Regions from separate parts of the Nocardia spongicola genome, predicted to be linked through region 2. Evidence: predicted binding sites of a transcription regulator. Region 2 holds the regulator's gene; each other region holds the start of a gene.
The links. The regulator LexA, encoded in region 2, represses DNA repair genes until DNA is damaged. The targets are predictions, from matches to a motif close to CGAACANNTGTTCG.
Positions count from the first base shown of each region.

Region 1 (5,617 bases), on a different contig from region 2:
GCTGACCAAGAATTCCACTATCGCCTCGGCCATCGGCGTCGCCGAGGCAGCGACCCTGATGGCGAAAATGACCGAGACCGAGGCCGCGATTCTGGCGATCGGCACGATCTTCGCGCTCGGCTTCGTAGTCCTGACCCTGCCTACCGGCTTGTTCTTCGGCTGGCTGGCCAAGCGATACGAGGTGGCCCGATGAGTGCGAGTGCTTCGGTCCTGTTCGACGCGCCGGGCCCGAAGGCGCGGCGGCGCAACGCTGTCTACTCGGTGCTGGTCATGCTCGTTGTGGCCGCGGCGGTATGGACGCTCTATCGTGGCTTCGCCGATAAGGGGCAGTTCACCGCCGAGAAATGGAAGCCGTTCCTGGAGGCCGATGTCTGGTCGACCTATCTGCTCCCCGGCTTGCGTGGCACGATTGTCGCCGCACTGCTGTCGATCGTTTTCGCGATGGTCCTCGGTATGATCTTCGGTGTCCTGCGGCTGTCGGATCATCGGATCGTGCGCTGGACGGCGGGCACGATCGTCGAGGTGGCGCGCGCGATCCCCGTGCTGATCCTGATGATCTTCCTGTTCGCGGTGTTCTCCGACTACAACCTGTTCAAGTCCGATGACCTCGCGCTCGCCGCGGTGGTCACCGCGCTCACCATCTACAACGGCTCGGTCATCGCGGAAATCGTGCGGGCGGGCATCCGATCACTGCCCAAGGGGCAGACCGAGGCAGCCGTCGCGCTCGGTATGCGTAAGGGACAGCTGATGCGGCTGATCCTGCTGCCACAGGCCATCACGGCAATGTTGCCCGCGCTCATCTCGCAGATGGTGGTCGCGCTCAAGGACTCGGCGCTGGGCTATCAGATCACTTATGTGGAAATCGTACGCTCCGGACAACAGATCGGTGCGGCCGAGCAGAACACTGTCCCCTCGCTCATCGTTATCGCTGTCCTCATGATTGCCCTCAACAGCACGCTGACTCTGGTGGCAACCAAGCTGGAACAGCGGCTACGAACGCGCAAGCGCGGGAAGAAGAACGGCGACGCTGTTGCCGCGGCGGACTCCGTCGGCACCGATGCGGCGCCCGGCGTCGATATCGGCAAACCGTGACCGCCGCGCCGACCTCCGGTCGGCGCGGTGCGGTTCAGTCGATATACCCGGCGATATCGCCGGGTATATCGCGCTCGGCCAGGGCTGCCTCGACTACTCGGTAGATCATGTGCTGGGCGTAGCCACGCCGGGCGAGCATACCGGCGAGGCGGCGAAAAGCCCTGTCCCGGTCGAGGTCCCGGGGCAGGGAACGCAGCTTACGATGGATCAGCTCGGTGGCGCGGGCTTCCTCGTCGGCGGCGGTGATCGCGGCCAAGGCGGGCGCGGCATCCGACTGCGCGACACCTTTGCGCCGGAGTTCCCGAGCGAGTGCCTGCCTGCCCTTGCCGGAGAACCGGTGCCGGGAGTGCACCCACTGCTCCGCGAAGGCCGCATCATCCACGAGCCCCACTTCGGCCAAGCGATCGAGAGCCTGTTCGCTCACCTCGGGTGCGTACCCTTTGGTAGTCAGGCGTTGGACCAGTTCGGCGCGGCTGTACGCACGAACGCCGAGCAGGCGAAGACACACCCGCTTCGCCTGTTCGACTGTTCCGCCATCGGCATCCTCCGCACCGGAGTCCCCGATATCGGAAGCCGCCGATCGATCTATGGATCGTCCGGAGTCGATCGATGGAGTATTCGTGCGCTTACTCACTCCTCGACGCGGATGGGGCTCGGCCGAACGCGCCCGCTGCGGATCGAGCGCGTTCGGCCGAGCCCCTGGGACGTCCGGCGCAGCCGAATCAACTTCGACGCTCCGGACCAGCTCAGTTCCCTGTTCACCAGTCCGGTTCCCCGATGGCCGACCGGAGGCGGACAGAAGTTCTTCCAATCGAAGCCGCATCTCCCGTACCGGGTCGGATCGCGAGTCCTCGGATCTGCCTCGACCCGGCTCGGGCGAATGCCTGCTGTTCATCGGCTCAGAAATCAGCGGGGACCTCGCCGCCTCCATCAGCCGTCACATCGGCCCCGATACCGAGTTTCTCCTTGATCTTCTTCTCGATCTCGTCACGGACGTCGATATTCTCCAACAGGAACCTGCGGGCATTCTCCTTGCCCTGACCCAGCTGATCGCCCTCATAGGTGTACCAGGAGCCGGACTTGCGGATGAAGCCGTGCTCGACACCCATATCGATGAGCGAGCCCTCCTTGGAGATCCCGTGTCCGTAGAGGATGTCGAATTCCGCCTGTTTGAACGGCGGCGAGACTTTGTTCTTCACAACCTTGACGCGGGTACGGTTGCCCACCGCGTCGCTGCCGTCCTTGAGGGTCTCGATGCGGCGCACATCCAAACGCACCGAAGCGTAGAACTTCAATGCCTTACCGCCGGTGGTGGTCTCCGGCGAGCCGAACATCACGCCGATCTTCTCACGCAGCTGGTTGATGAAGATCGCGGTGGTTCCGGAGTTGTTCAGCGCGCTGGTCATCTTGCGCAGCGCCTGGCTCATCAGACGGGCCTGCAGACCGACATGGCTGTCGCCCATCTCACCTTCGATCTCGGCCCGCGGTACCAACGCGGCCACCGAGTCGATGACGATGATGTCGATGGCGCCGGAGCGCACCAGCATATCGGCGATCTCCAGCGCCTGTTCACCGGTATCGGGCTGGGAGACGAGCAGCGCGTCGGTATCGACGCCCAGCTTGCGGGCATAGTCCGGATCGAGGGCGTGCTCGGCATCGATGAACGCCGCCACCCCGCCCGCGGCCTGCGCATTGGCCACGGCGTGCAGGGCGACGGTGGTCTTACCCGAGGACTCCGGACCATAGATCTCGACGACACGGCCACGCGGCAGACCACCGATGCCAAGCGCCACGTCGAGCGCGATCGAACCAGTGGGGATCACCGAAACGGGCTGGCGCGCCTCCTCGCCGAGGCGCATGACAGCACCCTTGCCGAAGCTCTTCTCCACCTGGGCCAGCGCGAGCTCGAGCGCCTTGTCCCGGTCGTACGCCTGTGGTGCCATGTCCTGATCCCCTCTTCGACGGGTAAGTCTCGTTCTGTGGTTGGCGCCTACAGTAGAGCCCGGCACCGACAAGTTCTGGCGACAAGACTAGACGAACAGATGTTCGAGTCAAGCGACACACCCGGTCCCCGCACAGGGAACCGACCGGAGTGGCGGTAAGGAGCCGTGGCAGGCACCCGGCTCAGCACAACGCGCCGAGCAACCCGTAGTACTCCAGGCGACCCTCGTCCGGTTCGGCAATCCCATAGGCCGCGAAAAAAGCGGTGACCGCCACCTCGCCGAAATGATTGCGCAGATCGCGCGCGGCAGGCGCCAGATCGCGATAGCGGTCGGCCACGCCGAGCGCACCGACACCGAGGAGAATCCCACCCTCCAGAACGTTCCGCAGGGTGAAATCACCGTGCGCTACCACCAGATCCTCCTGGTCCGGACGCTGTGCCAGCAGGCGTGCGCAGGCCTCCGCCGGGGTCAGCCCCCAGCCGGCACGGTCGAAATCATCCGGATCCACCAGATCTTCGACCACACGACGCCGAGCTCGCGCCAAAGTCACATCGAGGCATCCATCGAAAGGGCACTCGGCGATCGGAATACTGTGCAGCCTGCGCAATACCGCACCCATGGCGGTACCTGCCGAGCCGGGCCGCGGCCCGCGGGAGCCCGCGAGCACCAGCACATCGTCTTCGAACGCCGCTACTTCCGGCAGCCGAATCCCCCGGCCGCGCAACCAGCTGAGCCGGTGATATTCGGCGAGCGCCCTCGGGCCGCGCTCCAGCCGATAGGTTCCCTCGACCGACCCGACACCACCACTGCCGTCCTCATCCTCGTTCGACGGGGCCGATGACGCACCGAGCACCGCGGCAACCGTCGGTGGCAACGGAATCGGCAGCTCACCGAGAGTCTCCAGAGCGGTACGGGTGGCTTCGATCTCCTCAGGGTCACCTTCGACGGCGCGCAGCCGCAGCGCTTCGATCAGCAATGTATGTGCCTCGGCGAGCCGATTGTCCTCGGCGAGCGCCTTACCCAGGTGCTGGACGGCGAACGGAAGCACTTCCGGCGCTGCTGTTCGGGCGTGCTCGACGGCACGGCGATACAGCGTCTCGGCGGTATCCGCATCACCGCGATAGTGGTAGACCTCACCGAGGTTGATCCACACGCTGATCCTGCGCTGTTCGGTATCCACCAGCTCCAGTGCGCGATCGAGATGATCCAGCGCCTCGTCATAGCGCCCGAGCAGCATCAGCTCGATACCGGTCTGCCGGAAGCTCACGAAATCGACCGGGTCGGCATGCGCCACCCTGGCGGTCAGCCGCCGCGGATCGCGCGGAATCATCCGCCTGCGCTCGTCGGCACCGGGCAGCGCACCGCCGGGAGCGACCCGCTCGGGAACGTTCACCAGCGCGCCCTCGGCACATCGAACTCCGCACATAGTGCGCGCCATACCTCTCGGGGATCGACACCGGCCGCTATGGCGGCGGAGCCGGTGCGTCCACCCAATGCGGGAATCACATGATCGGTCAGCAACGCATCACCTCGGACCACACCGAACTCGGTATGCAACAGTTCGTGGAACTCGGTCAACCGCACTGTGCCGAATGTACTCCCCTGCCACGCATCCCGAGGCCAGTGGCACACCATGAGCGGACTACCCGACAGACCGGGGCCGATAGTACTCGTCTGCTCCTGGTCAGGTGATCAGGGATGAGCGGACTGCAGCAACTGATGACAGAGGGCAACGGGATCCGGCAGGTCGGCCGGAATCGCGGCGGCTCGGGCAGCCTCGGTGTAGCCGGGGTCGGCGAGGATTCGCAGGACCGCCTCCCGCAAGGCAGCGGGCGATGGAGGACGTACGAAAATCGAGCTGCCTTGGCGAGCAGCGCGGTTGGCCAGTTCCCACTGATCGCCCCCGCCGGGGACAGTGACGATGGGGACGCCCGCGGACAAGGACTTGGCGAGCAGGCCATGCCCGCCACCACCGACGACAACCGAGGCGTGGGTCAGCAGTTCGTCCTGACGACCCAGCCCTGCCGTCGCCCATGGAGGCAGATCGGCAGGTGGGGTGGCCAACGTCGAGATCGCCACGCGAAGACCGGTTCCGTCCAGTGCCTCCAGGACCGTCTCCGCCATGCCCTCGACACCGATATGCGCGGTCGAAGGCGCGACCATGACCAGCGGGCCGTCGCCGGGCGGGAGTTCGAGGATCGTATCGGTCGGCTCCCATAGCAGCGGGCCGATGACATGGGCGGATTCCGGCCAATCCGGGCGCGGCACTTCGAGCGCGGGCAGTGTGGCGATCAAACGGGCGACAGGACCTGGATCGCGGGCCGGGAGACCGATGCTCACACGTGCCCGCTCTCGCTGACGGTGGCCGTGCCGAATGGCGCGGGCAGTCATCGCACGCAATACCCGGTCACGCAACCGCCCCCGCAATCCCTCGCCCGGCGCGAGCCCACTTCCGACGGGTGGCAATGCTTTCGACGGCAGGTACAACGGATGCGGGGACAGCTCCACCCACGGCACGCCCAGCCGCTCCGCGGCCATCCCGCCACCCGCGGTCAGTACATCGGAAACCACCAGCTCGGGCA
Region 1 is NZ_JBJZOO010000005.1:598-6,214, forward strand. Features, by position in the region: gene ACL02S_RS12140 (amino acid ABC transporter permease) at 1-193, shown strand, start outside; gene ACL02S_RS12145 (amino acid ABC transporter permease) at 190-1,092, shown strand; gene recX (recombination regulator RecX) at 1,127-1,681, opposite strand; gene recA (recombinase RecA) at 1,992-3,035, opposite strand; gene ACL02S_RS12160 (aminoglycoside 3'-phosphotransferase) at 3,217-4,428, opposite strand; gene ACL02S_RS12165 (DUF3046 domain-containing protein) at 4,425-4,619, opposite strand; gene ACL02S_RS12170 (glycosyltransferase) at 4,728-5,617, opposite strand, start outside.
Region 1: a site for LexA is predicted at 3,128-3,141, ahead of recA (recombinase RecA). Genes of this name have one in related genera too.

Region 2 (5,617 bases):
ATCGCGGTGATCGGTCCGGCGAGCACATGTATCGAGGTCTATACCCTGGCACTGGACATTCCGTGTAGGACACGCGGAATATCCGCATAACACTTCGAGGATACCCGTCCGAGTACCCGGATTATCTCACTCACCCCGGCTACCGTCCGGCAGACGGGGTCATCCGACAATCTGCCACTGCGCGGTCAGATCTGCGAGCAGGTCCGGTAGCCGTGCGGCGAGGCGGCCACGGGCGAGCATGCTCTGGAACGACTCGCCGAGCACTGCGCTCGCCAGGACCGGATCGGTCACCATGTCGATGTGGCGCGGCACCAGATCGGCGGTGATGTAATCCCATCGGTCGACGCGATCGGCCCAGTTGAAGGCGGGCAGCGGGGTACGAAGGAGCAGACTGTGCCCCGCGACCTCGGCACGCACCACCGTAGGCGCGAATACACCGGGTGCGCGGACGCCGGGGACCGCGGGTTTGCCTGCGACAGTGCTGACATAGGTGAGAACCCGGCCGATGGGTGCGCGGCCTGCCGCGGTCTCGTCCCATTGGTCCGCGATAACGCGGTTCTGCTCCCGATCGGTCATCCGGATCAGGGCATCGATATAGCCGTCCTCAGTACCCGCGGCGAGGGAGTGCCAACCGGTGCGCAGATCGTCGTCGAGCACCCCCGCCTCGTACATCTCCTCGATCCCCGGCATACCGAGCGCGAGGTACGCCTCGTGCATCGGAACCAGATCGGTGAAGATGTGCTTCTGCATGATCATCAACCGGTGCTGGTACCAAGCGATATCCTCAGCACTCAGGCGCGCACCCTCGGTAGCCAGTAGCCGGATGTCCTCCGGTAGGGCGCGCACCGGATCCGGCGGGGTCGCACGGATCACATCGGCCACCGCGTTACCGAGCCGATGGATACCAGGTACGTCCAGCACCGCGCCCACATCGTCCATATCGAAGAATCCGGAGGCGAACGATCCGCCCGCGATCCCGGCCAGGCCTGCCCAGTAGAACCCCGGATGCTCAGTGGTCAACCGCAGATAATTGACGTACACCTGAACGAAGGTGCGTTCATTGGCCTGTGCGCCGCGGCCCGGATCCCATGCGGCCAAGTCGATATCAGCGTTGCGGGTGGCGACCACCAACCAGTACTGCTGCAGCAGTGTCGCGTATCGGCGCGGCGCAACGCCTGCGGCCCGCGCCTGCCGCACTGCCTGCGCGAGAGCCGATTCCTCCAGCGGTAGCAGCGGATTGAGGCCGCCCGCACCGGTCCCGTCCCCGTTGACCTCGGGCAGATCGAGATAGGCCAGGTACGTGGGTTGTGCTTGCGCGGCAGGCAAGGTGCCCGATCCGAATACCAGACACAGCGACAGTACGGCGGCTCGGACGAAGATGCCGGCCGAGCGGCCGGTGGCGAAGCAGGTCATATGCTGCCGATCCTCGACATCGTGATGGCGGCCATCGTTCGGACGATGACTCCCAGGTCGTATCGCCGGTACCGTAACAACAGGTTGCTATGCGGCGCTTGGCAATTCCGGCCGAATTCGATATCCACACCGCCGGTCAGCCCACCCGCACAGCCCCAGCCCCTCCGGTGCCGTCAACCACCGTTGGGGTGGATCCGCCGGGAGCGCTACCCCAATCCCCCGCCCGCATATGTGCCACCACGATCAGTCCCACTACCACCAAGGCAGTGAGTAACGCGGCGATGGCGAGCGCGGCGAAACCGATCTGCGCGCGCTCGACACGACGCATCGGATCCACCACGCAGGCACGCCGGGCGACGAAAGTCTTCGCATCACTGTCGTATACCGCGAATCCACTACCCGGACGCATATCGCGCGGTCGCCGATCGACAACAGATCGATGCGCGGAGACCACTGTCCGCGAACGAACCCCGGCACGCGGTATCCACTGATCGGTATCACCTCTTGACGCCTCCTCCCCCGGATACCGGCCCGCGACACGAGGAGCGAACTCCGCGCGCACCGTGCCTGCCGATGGGATGATGTCACCGGTCGGTGGGGTACCGCTGCCGGTCGGCAGAGTGGTATCGCCGGTCGGCACGGTGATACCACCGATCGGGGTGATGTTGCTGATCGCAGTGCTCATCGGACAAACCTCCGTGGTAGGCGCTCCGTTACCGTTCGAGCCGATGCCGTTCGAGCCGATGCCGTTCGTTCGAACTCGCATCCAGCCGATGTTCGATCACATAGATGTTCGATCATATGTTCGAAAAACTGGTGTTCGATTTCTACCACGCCCGGCCGACGAAGTCAGTAGAAACGCCCGACATACGTCGAACAGATGTTTGATACATCGACCCGGCCGGACTAGATTCGAAGAACCCGGACACGAAGGTCATGGGACACGCGCCGGGCACGGATCGGCCGGATACAGCAGGAGAGGCGGTTGTGGTGAGGCACACGGGCGATACCAGCGACGAGACCGGCGACGGCGTCGACTCGGCGGGTACCGGAGCGGAACTCACCGTACGCCAGCGCAAAGTACTGGAGGTGATCCGCACGTCGGTCAGCGAGCGCGGTTATCCCCCGAGCATCCGCGAGATCGGTGATGCCGTGGGACTCACCTCCACCTCCTCGGTCGCCCATCAGCTGCGCGCCCTGGAGCGCAAGGGCTATCTGCGGCGTGATCCGAACCGGCCACGCGCGGTGGATGTCCGAGGCTTGGACGAGGTGGTGCGTTCGGTGACCAACCTGCCGGTCGTCACGGCTGCTCGCGCCGAGGACACCGGCGAGGCCGAACAGCCGATACCCGCGTTCGTCCCGGTCCTCGGACGGATCGCCGCCGGTGGCCCGATCCTGGCCGAACAGGCCGTCGAAGACGTCTTCCCGCTGCCGCGCGAACTGGTCGGTGACGGTTCACTGTTCCTGCTGAAAGTCGTCGGCCAGTCCATGGTCGACGCCGCGATCTGCGATGGCGACTGGGTAGTCGTGCGGCAACAGAACGTCGCCGACAACGGCGATATCGTCGCGGCGATGATCGAAGGCGAGGCCACGGTGAAGACCTTCAAACGCACCGGCAAGGACATCTGGTTGCTGCCGCACAATCCGGTCTTCGAGCCGATCCCCGGCAACGACGCCCAGATCCTCGGCAAAGTCGTCACGGTCATCCGCAAGATCTGACGACGCCTGCCTCATCCACGTATGGCGAGCCGCCGGTTGGTGACCTCCAACTGGCGCATCGTCCCCGCTTCCAGCGCATCCACCTGGAGATCGTCCAAGCGACCGCACAGCCGCCCCCAGTGCACCGCGACCCGCTCCCCCGGCGCCACATCGGGCACCGCGGCGTAGCCGGCCACCCGGATCGGCACGGACCGTACCGTTTCCGCGGACAGCGACAGCCGCCTGCCATCCCAGTCGAGCCCACTGCACCGCAGCGTGATCTCGGTATCGGCGCGCTCGAGCACTGTCCCCCAGGTGATCCGGCAGCTGTCGAGCACCCGCACGGGGTGTCCGCTGCCGCACCGAAGCAGCCGGGACCACGGGTACACGCCGAAGACATGGAAGCAATGGTTGGCCGCGGCCTCCGCGGCCAACCGCGGGGTCAGATGCGTCCAGTACCCGCCTGCGAGCGGACCGAGCAGCGCCAGCAGCGCGGCGGTGAACTCACCGGGGTCCAGGTCCGCGCCGACCCCGCCGCCCAACCAATAGGACTCGACGAGGCTGCGGTCCAACGGATCGGCGATGCCGGTGAGCGCGGCCATTACGCGCAGATAGGGCCATGCTCCGGTGAACCGGCGTGCCACCGCCCGCACCTGCTCATCCGATCCGCCCCGCAATACGGCCGCATCGGCTGGGCCGCAGTAGCCGAGCTGATTGGGAGCATAGGCATACCGCGCGAACATCTCCGCCCCACTAGACATCAGCAGATCCGCGGTAGTTGTTCCCCCGCGGGCAGGTCGACCACCCGCGTTCCGCCGAGAGCCGTGCGGGCCACCACCATTCCGGGATGCTCACCGACACACCGGCCGATGGCCGCGGCCTGACCGCCGAGCGGATGTTCCCGCATCGCCGCGAGCACCCGCTCGGCGTCCTCTGCAGCGACGAACGCCAACAACTTGCCCTCATTGGCCACATACAACGGATCCAGCCCGAGCAGTCCACACGCGTCGCGCACCGCGGCGGGCACCGGAAGGCACCGCTCGTCCAGCATCACGCCGACCTTCGCGGCGCGCGCGATCTCGTTGAGCGATGCCGCGACACCGCCACGGGTGGGATCGCGCAGTACGTGCACATCGGCGCCGGTGTCGAGCATGGTGGCGACCAATCCGTGCAGCGGCGCGGTATCGCTGAGTACGGTGGTGCCGAATTCCAGTCCTTCGCGGCAGCTGAGCACCGCGATACCGTGTACGCCGATATCACCACTGATCAACACGACATCACCAGGGGTCGCACGCTGCGGCCGGATATCGACCTCGGGGGCGACCACACCGATTCCAGCGGTATTGAGGTAGATCCCGTCGCCGTGCCCGGCATCGACCACCTTGGTATCGCCGGTGACCAGCTGGACCTCCGCGGCCAGCGCAGCCGTGCCGAGCGCTCGAGCGATATGCGCGATATCGGCCAGCGCGGTGCCTTCCTCCAGGATGAAAGCAGTCGACAACACCATCGGCCGCGCCCCGGACATGGCCAGATCGTTCACCGTGCCGTTGACCGCGAGCTCACCGATCGTGCCACCGGGAAAGACGGTCGGCTGTACCACGAACGAATCCGTGGAGAACGCCAGCCGCGCACCACCTAAGGTGACCACCGCCGCATCGCCGAGGTCGGTATGCGCGGCCTGGCCGAACGCGGGCAGGAACAGATGCTCGATCAGCTCACCGGACATCGCACCGCCACCACCGTGCCCCATCACGATATTCGGCGCGTTCCGCAGCGGCATCGGGCAGACCCAGCCCGCCATATCGATCGGCACCGGGACGGTATCCTCCTCAGGCATGCGCCACCTCCGCCGGCAGGTCGAGGCGCCGGTACAAGTAGTAGGCGGCGCATGCGCCTTCGGCGGAAACCATGGTGGCGCCAAGAGGATTACGCGGCGTGCACTGTTTGCCGAATGCCGCGCACTCATAAGGTTTGATCAACCCCTGTAACACTTCACCGGAGCGGCAGATCGTCGATTCGGCGGTCCGCATATCGCCCACCGCGAACCGGTGCTCAGCGTCGAAATCGCGGTAGCGCCGCGCCAGCCGCCAGCCGCTGCGCGGGATGACGCCGATCCCTCGCCAGGCCCGGTCGGTGACCTCGAAGACATCCCGCAGCATGGCTTTCGCCGTTGGGTTACCCGTGGCGGACACCGCGCGTGGATAGGCATTCTCCAATTCGTGCCTGCCCGACTCCAGCTGCAGCACGGTGCGGCGAATGCCTTCCAGAATGTCCAACGGCTCGAATCCGGTGACCACCATCGGAACCCGGTACTTCTCGGCCAGCGGTGGGTATTCCTCGGTGCCCATCACCGTGCAGACGTGCCCGGCCGCGAGGAACCCCTGTACCCGGCAGGACGGCGACTCCATGATCGCGGCGATGGCAGGCGGAACGAGCACATGGGACACCAGCAACGAGAAATTCTTGATCCCGAGCCGCTCGGCCTGGTACACCGTCATGGCGTTCG
Region 2 is NZ_JBJZOO010000001.1:1,136,546-1,142,162, forward strand. Features, by position in the region: gene ACL02S_RS04895 (hypothetical protein) at 160-1,413, opposite strand; gene ACL02S_RS04900 (hypothetical protein) at 1,550-2,098, opposite strand; gene lexA (transcriptional repressor LexA) at 2,404-3,132, shown strand; gene ACL02S_RS04910 (DUF6390 family protein) at 3,144-3,872, opposite strand; gene hypE (hydrogenase expression/formation protein HypE) at 3,872-4,948, opposite strand; gene hypD (hydrogenase formation protein HypD) at 4,941-5,617, opposite strand, start outside.

Region 3 (5,617 bases), on a different contig from region 2:
TAGGGGTACCGATCACCGTGACCTCGCCATTCGGGCCGATCACCAAGCGAGCCGGATCCTCGGCCGGAATCATACCGAGTTCCCGCGCCCGCGCGGCCAGCTCCGGCGCGGAGTCGGCGGCCTCCACCTCGCGCTGCAACGCGGCACGTTCATCGGCCAACCGCTGATTGGTAGCCCGTGCGTCACTGAGCTGGTAACTGTCCTCGGCAGCTCGGGTGGTCAGCAGGAGGGTGAGGGCGAGCCCGCAACCGAGCAGCGCGATAACGGCCGCGACGAAGGGGACGTGCCCGGCAGTAGCCGAACGGCGCATCGCGGGCAACAGCGCGGTGTCCGAACGATGCTCCGCACGCGCGCGCCGCCGCGTATAGGCCCGTTGCGCCGCACCGGATCGCACGCGCTCGGCAGCTTCGACCCGCCGGGCGGCCCGGCCAGGCACCTCGGCAGTCCGCGACCGTACACTCATCGGTTCCCCTCCTCGCCTACAGCGCTCCCGCGGGACACCCGCACCCGGTCGGCACGGCAAGGCGCTGCGCCATGATTCCTCACCGTGCCTACAGCGCTCCCGCGGGACACCCGCACCCGGTCGGCACGGCAAGGCGCTGCGCCATGATTCCTCACCGTGCCTCCTGGATCCGCTCCGCTGCTCGCATTCGTACTGGTGCCGCTCGTGGGTTTTCCTCGATCTCCTGTTCTGTCGCCTTCTCCGCGCCGCGGGTCAACATCCGGAATTCCGGCCCCATACCGGGCAGTTCGACCGGAAGGCCCAGTGGTGTTCTGGATGTCGTTCGCGCGGAAAGCTCCTGTTTGACCACCTTGTCTTCCAGTGACTGATAAGACATGACGACGATGCGACCGCCGACCCCGAGCGCAGTGAGCGCGGCAGGTACCGCAGCGCGTAGCGAATCCAGTTCCCGGTTGACTTCCACACGGAGCGCTTGAAAGGTGCGCTTGGCCGGATGCCCGCCGGTGCGGCGAGTGGCCGCGGGGATCGTGGCGTAGAGCAGCTCCACCAGCTCGGCACTGGTACTGAACGGCTTGCTCCGGCGCCGCCGAACTATTTCCGCGGCGATCCGGCCCGCGAAGCGTTCCTCCCCATAGGTTTTCAGTACCCGAGCCAGATCGCCGTGACTGTAGGTGTTGAGTACATCGGCGGCGGTGGGCCCGTGGCTCGAGTCCATCCGCATATCCAGCGGAGCGTCGACAGAATAGGCGAAGCCACGTTCGGCCTCATCCAGCTGCATCGACGAGACACCGAGGTCCATCAGAATCGCCGCGACCGAGCCGGTGGCGGCGAGCCCTGCTCCGAGCAACGCATCGGCGATCCCGTCATAACGGGTGTGCACCAAGGTGATTCGGTCCGCGAACGGCGCGAGCCGCGCGCCGGCCAACTGCAATGCGGTGGTGTCCCGGTCAAGGCCGATCAGCCGGAGATCTGGATAGGTGCGCAGGAAATACTCGGCGTGACCACCGAGCCCAAGAGTGGCATCCATGTAGATCGCACCCGGCTCGGCCATAGCGGGCCCCAACAGCGCGTCGGCCCGCTCCAGCAGAACCGGAACATGACGAGGACCGCGCTGTTCACGGTTCACCTCGTCCTCCCGGAGTCCTGCCTCGCCTTGTCCAGCACCGCAAACAAATCGCCTGGATAGACGGTGCTGCCTTGATACACAGTGCTTTTACTACGGATACGAATGCCTCGTGGTCTCTGACCGAACTTCGGCGCCTGGCGTCGGGGAAGTACGTCAGGGTCCGCGCCCGGGCAGAGACCGCGCGGCACTCGTTCACTCGCGGCTAGAAGATCCCGCCCAGTGACTCGTCTTTTGCTTGCGAGAAGTCCTCCTCGTGCTCGGCGAGGTAGGACTCCCACGCCTGCTTGTCCCATATCTCCAGGAAGTCGACCGAGCCGATCACCACGCAATCCCGTTTCAGATCGGCGTAGCGACGATGTTCGGCCGACAACATGATCCGACCCTGTGCATCTGGGCGTTGTTCATCCGTTCCGGCTGCGAGCGCCCGGACAAACGCGCGGGCCTGCGGATTGCTTCGAGACGCGGCCGCGGCTCGGCGGGCGAGCGCGGTGAACTCTTCTTTCGGATACACGGCAAGGCTGTGGTCCTGACCCTTCGTGACCATCAACCCTCCCGCCAGATCGTCTCGAAACTTCGCAGGCAACGTGAGTCGCCCCTTGTCGTCCAAACGAGGTGTGTAGGTACCGAGAAACATCTCGATACCTCCCTAGTCGATCACCTCGATGGTCGGCCTTTCGGTACTGCGCGCCCCACCTTACCCCACTTTCCCCCACTTTCAATCGAAACAAGCGGCGATCCGACTCCTGGCGCAACCGATTCCGCAGGTCATCACAGCTATCACTGCGGTGGGGAACTTTCACGAGTTCCGCCGACACGCACCGCACCTTCGGTCGAGTACCCGAAAATACCCAGCAAATGCCCTGGTATAGGCGCTGCGAACCGGCGAGGAACACACGCGGGAAAGGGTGTGGGGAGAGGTGGGGGAGATAGGAATTCGATTGGAGATCATCCGCGGTATAGGTGACTACACACACAATCCGCGGTCACATAGATGGCGACGCCGCACCGTACGGTGCGGCGTCGCCATCTATGCCGGGATCGCCGGTCGCCTGAGGCCGGCTACTCCTGTTCGAACCGTCTCCGGAAGCGATCCTCCATGCGCTCGGAGAAACCACCGGACTTGCGTTGCTTGCCCTGATGGCCACCGGAGCCTCCGGAGGACACACCCTTACCGGATCGCTCGTTCTTGGCGGCGCTTCTGGAGGCGCCGAGCAGCAACAGGACACCGGCGCCGAACATGACGATGAACCCGATCAGACTGATGATCGGGAAGCCACCGGGCTTCACGGGCGCCGCGATACCCGCGACAAGGAGGAACAGGCCGAGAGCGAACAACGCCGCGGCCTGAAGTTTACGACGACTCGACGTCGTACGAAGTCGCCCACCGCGGACGGACGAGGCGAACTTGGGATCCTCAGCATAGAGAGCGCTCTCGATCTGTTCGAGCATGCGCTGCTCGTGCTCGGAGAGTGGCACGGTACCTCCCCCGGCACTAGGACGTGGCTGCCGCCTCCGGGTAGGCGGCAGATAGCCGACCTTGGCGGCTATCCGACACTAATGATACGAGTTCGAACAAGGCCAGACCACCTACTCGCCGATAACTAAGCTGTCAGCCCTCCGATGCCGCCCGGCGCGGGTCGCAATCGAGCCGATTCCGCGAGCAGATCCTCCACATCGTGCAGGAAGGCGCCGACTCGCGAAAAGAACTCGTCCGCCGCATGATTGTCGACACATCGGTCGAGCCCGGCCTCCAACGCAGCCCTGGTCTCCGAGTGCGCGCTGAAGTAGTCCGCCCACATCACGAACTCGGGCGCGGCGCGCTGCAAGAGCACCCACGCGTTCCGCGAGCGCGCCCTCGGCGTGGCGTCGGCACCGGTACGCGCGATCACCGCCCCCGCACCACGCAGCGCGGCCAGATAGGCGGTACGGAACCGCTCCCGCGGATCTCGTTCTCCCGCCGCCTGCATGAGCAAGCCATCCGCCCGCTCCAACAGCGTGCAGGCCCGGCCGGGCTGCCCCGGATATTCCACTCGACCAGACATCGGCGTCCCTCCACCATCGCGCACCCTGGCCGGGTCTCTAGGCTGGAGGCAGCATGCCGCACCGCCTTCAAGCACCGCCCGAACCGAACAGGTATTCGAACGTTTCAATTGAGCTCGAATAGTAGCGACACCCCCTGACAAACTTCCGCGTCCGCGCGCAACCGACGAGAGCCATGACTGCCGTCAAGCCCAATCACACTCCCGCACCCGCCGTTGTCGACATCTCCGTAGCAGCCCTGCGCTCCCGGCTGCCCGACGCACTGGCGGTATACGTGGCGGCTATGGGCTATCCGCGTGGCACCGAGCACCATCGCGCACCGATGTGGACCGAGCATATGACCAGGCCCGGCTGGCAAGCGGTGGCCGCCGTACTACCCGATAATTCCGGCAGGATCGATCTCAGGAAGGCACCCATCGTCGCGGTCGCCTACGGCTACCGTGGTGCCACCCAGCAATGGTGGCACCAACAGGTGCACAACGGAATGCGCCGTTCGGGCCTGCCGGAACACACCACGCGGGAGCTGCTCTCGGACTATTTCGAGCTCACCGAACTTCATGTGCACCCAACCGCACAGGGCCGCGGTATCGGCTCCACGCTGCTGGAACGGCTGCTGCGCGACCGGACCGAGCGGGCCGTACTACTGTCCACCCCCGAGGTCGACGGTGAGGGCAACCGCGCCTGGCGGCTGTACCGCAGGCAAGGATTCACCGATGTGCTGCGCAACTTCGTGTTCGCAGGCGACACCAGGCCGTTCGCGATCCTCGGCCGGCGGCTGCCGTTATGACGGCAGTGGTAGTCGGTTCCGGTCACAACGGCCTGATCGCCGCGTGTTACCTCGCCCGTGCCGGGCACCGGGTCGAAGTACTCGAATGCGATGACGTACTCGGCGGCGCGGTATCGACGGTCGAACGGTTCCCCGGCCATCGGGTCGATCGTGGCTCGTCGGCGCACATCATGATCCGCCACACCGGCATCCTCGAGGAACTGGAACTCGACCGTTTCGGGCTGCGCTACCTGGATTGTGATCCATGGGGATTCGCCCCGGCTCATGTGGGCCGCCCGGCGATCGTATTCCATCGTGACCTGGAATCCACCTGTGCCTCGATCGCCACGGCCTGTGGCAGCGGAGACGCCGCGGCATATCGCCGGTTCGTCCGGGTGTGGGGGGCACGGAGTACCCGTGTCATGCGAGCCTTCGGTATCGGTCCGACACCGGGCGGACTGGTGCGATCGTTCTGGGGCCTGGACGCGCCGCACGGCGGTAGCGCGCTGTCCAGGGAGTTCCTGCAATCCGGAGACGCGTTGCTGGACACCTTCTTCGAGGACGAACGCCTGAAAGCAGCGCTGGCCTGGTTCGGCGCGCAATCCGGCCCGCCGATGTCGGAACCGGGCACAGCGCCGATGGTCGGCTTCGCCGCGCTCATGCACACACTGCCGCCGGGTCGCGCGGTCGGCGGCAGTGGCGCGCTGACCACAGCCCTGGCAGCGCGGCTGCGCGCCGATGGCGGAACGGTGACCACGGGCGATGCGGTATCGGCGCTACAGCGCACCGGCCGACACTGGCGGGTGCGCACCGCATCGGGCCGCGAACTGCGTGCCGATATCGTCATCGCGGGCACCCATGTGCTGACCACGATCGATCTGCTGCGGGCAGGCGGATTCGACGGCGCGATCCTCGACGACTGGCGCCGCCGCATTCGAGTCGGACCGGGGATCGGCATGGTGGTCCGGGTCGCCACCAGCCGGCTGCCGCACTATCCGGACAGTCCGGCCGCGCACTCCGCCAACGGCCTACAATTCCTGGTGTCCGATCGCGCACAGTTGCGCCGCGCGCACGGCGCCGCACTGGCTGGGGAGCTACCACCACGGCCGGTGGTGCTCGCGATGAGCTTCAGCGCACTGGATCCGACCATCGCGCCGCCCGGCGAACATCAGTTGTCCTTGTGGGCCCAATGGCACCCCTACCGGCCTGCCGACGGCAGCGA
Region 3 is NZ_JBJZOO010000012.1:101,127-106,743, forward strand. Features, by position in the region: gene ftsL (cell division protein FtsL) at 1-463, opposite strand, end outside; gene rsmH (16S rRNA (cytosine(1402)-N(4))-methyltransferase RsmH) at 615-1,589, opposite strand; gene mraZ (division/cell wall cluster transcriptional repressor MraZ) at 1,792-2,223, opposite strand; gene ACL02S_RS19180 (SCO2097 family morphological protein) at 2,649-3,065, opposite strand; gene ACL02S_RS19185 (SAV_6107 family HEPN domain-containing protein) at 3,191-3,631, opposite strand; gene ACL02S_RS19190 (GNAT family N-acetyltransferase) at 3,805-4,416, shown strand; gene ACL02S_RS19195 (phytoene desaturase family protein) at 4,413-5,617, shown strand, end outside.
Region 3: a site for LexA is predicted at 3,716-3,729, ahead of ACL02S_RS19185 (SAV_6107 family HEPN domain-containing protein). Genes of this name have one in related genera too.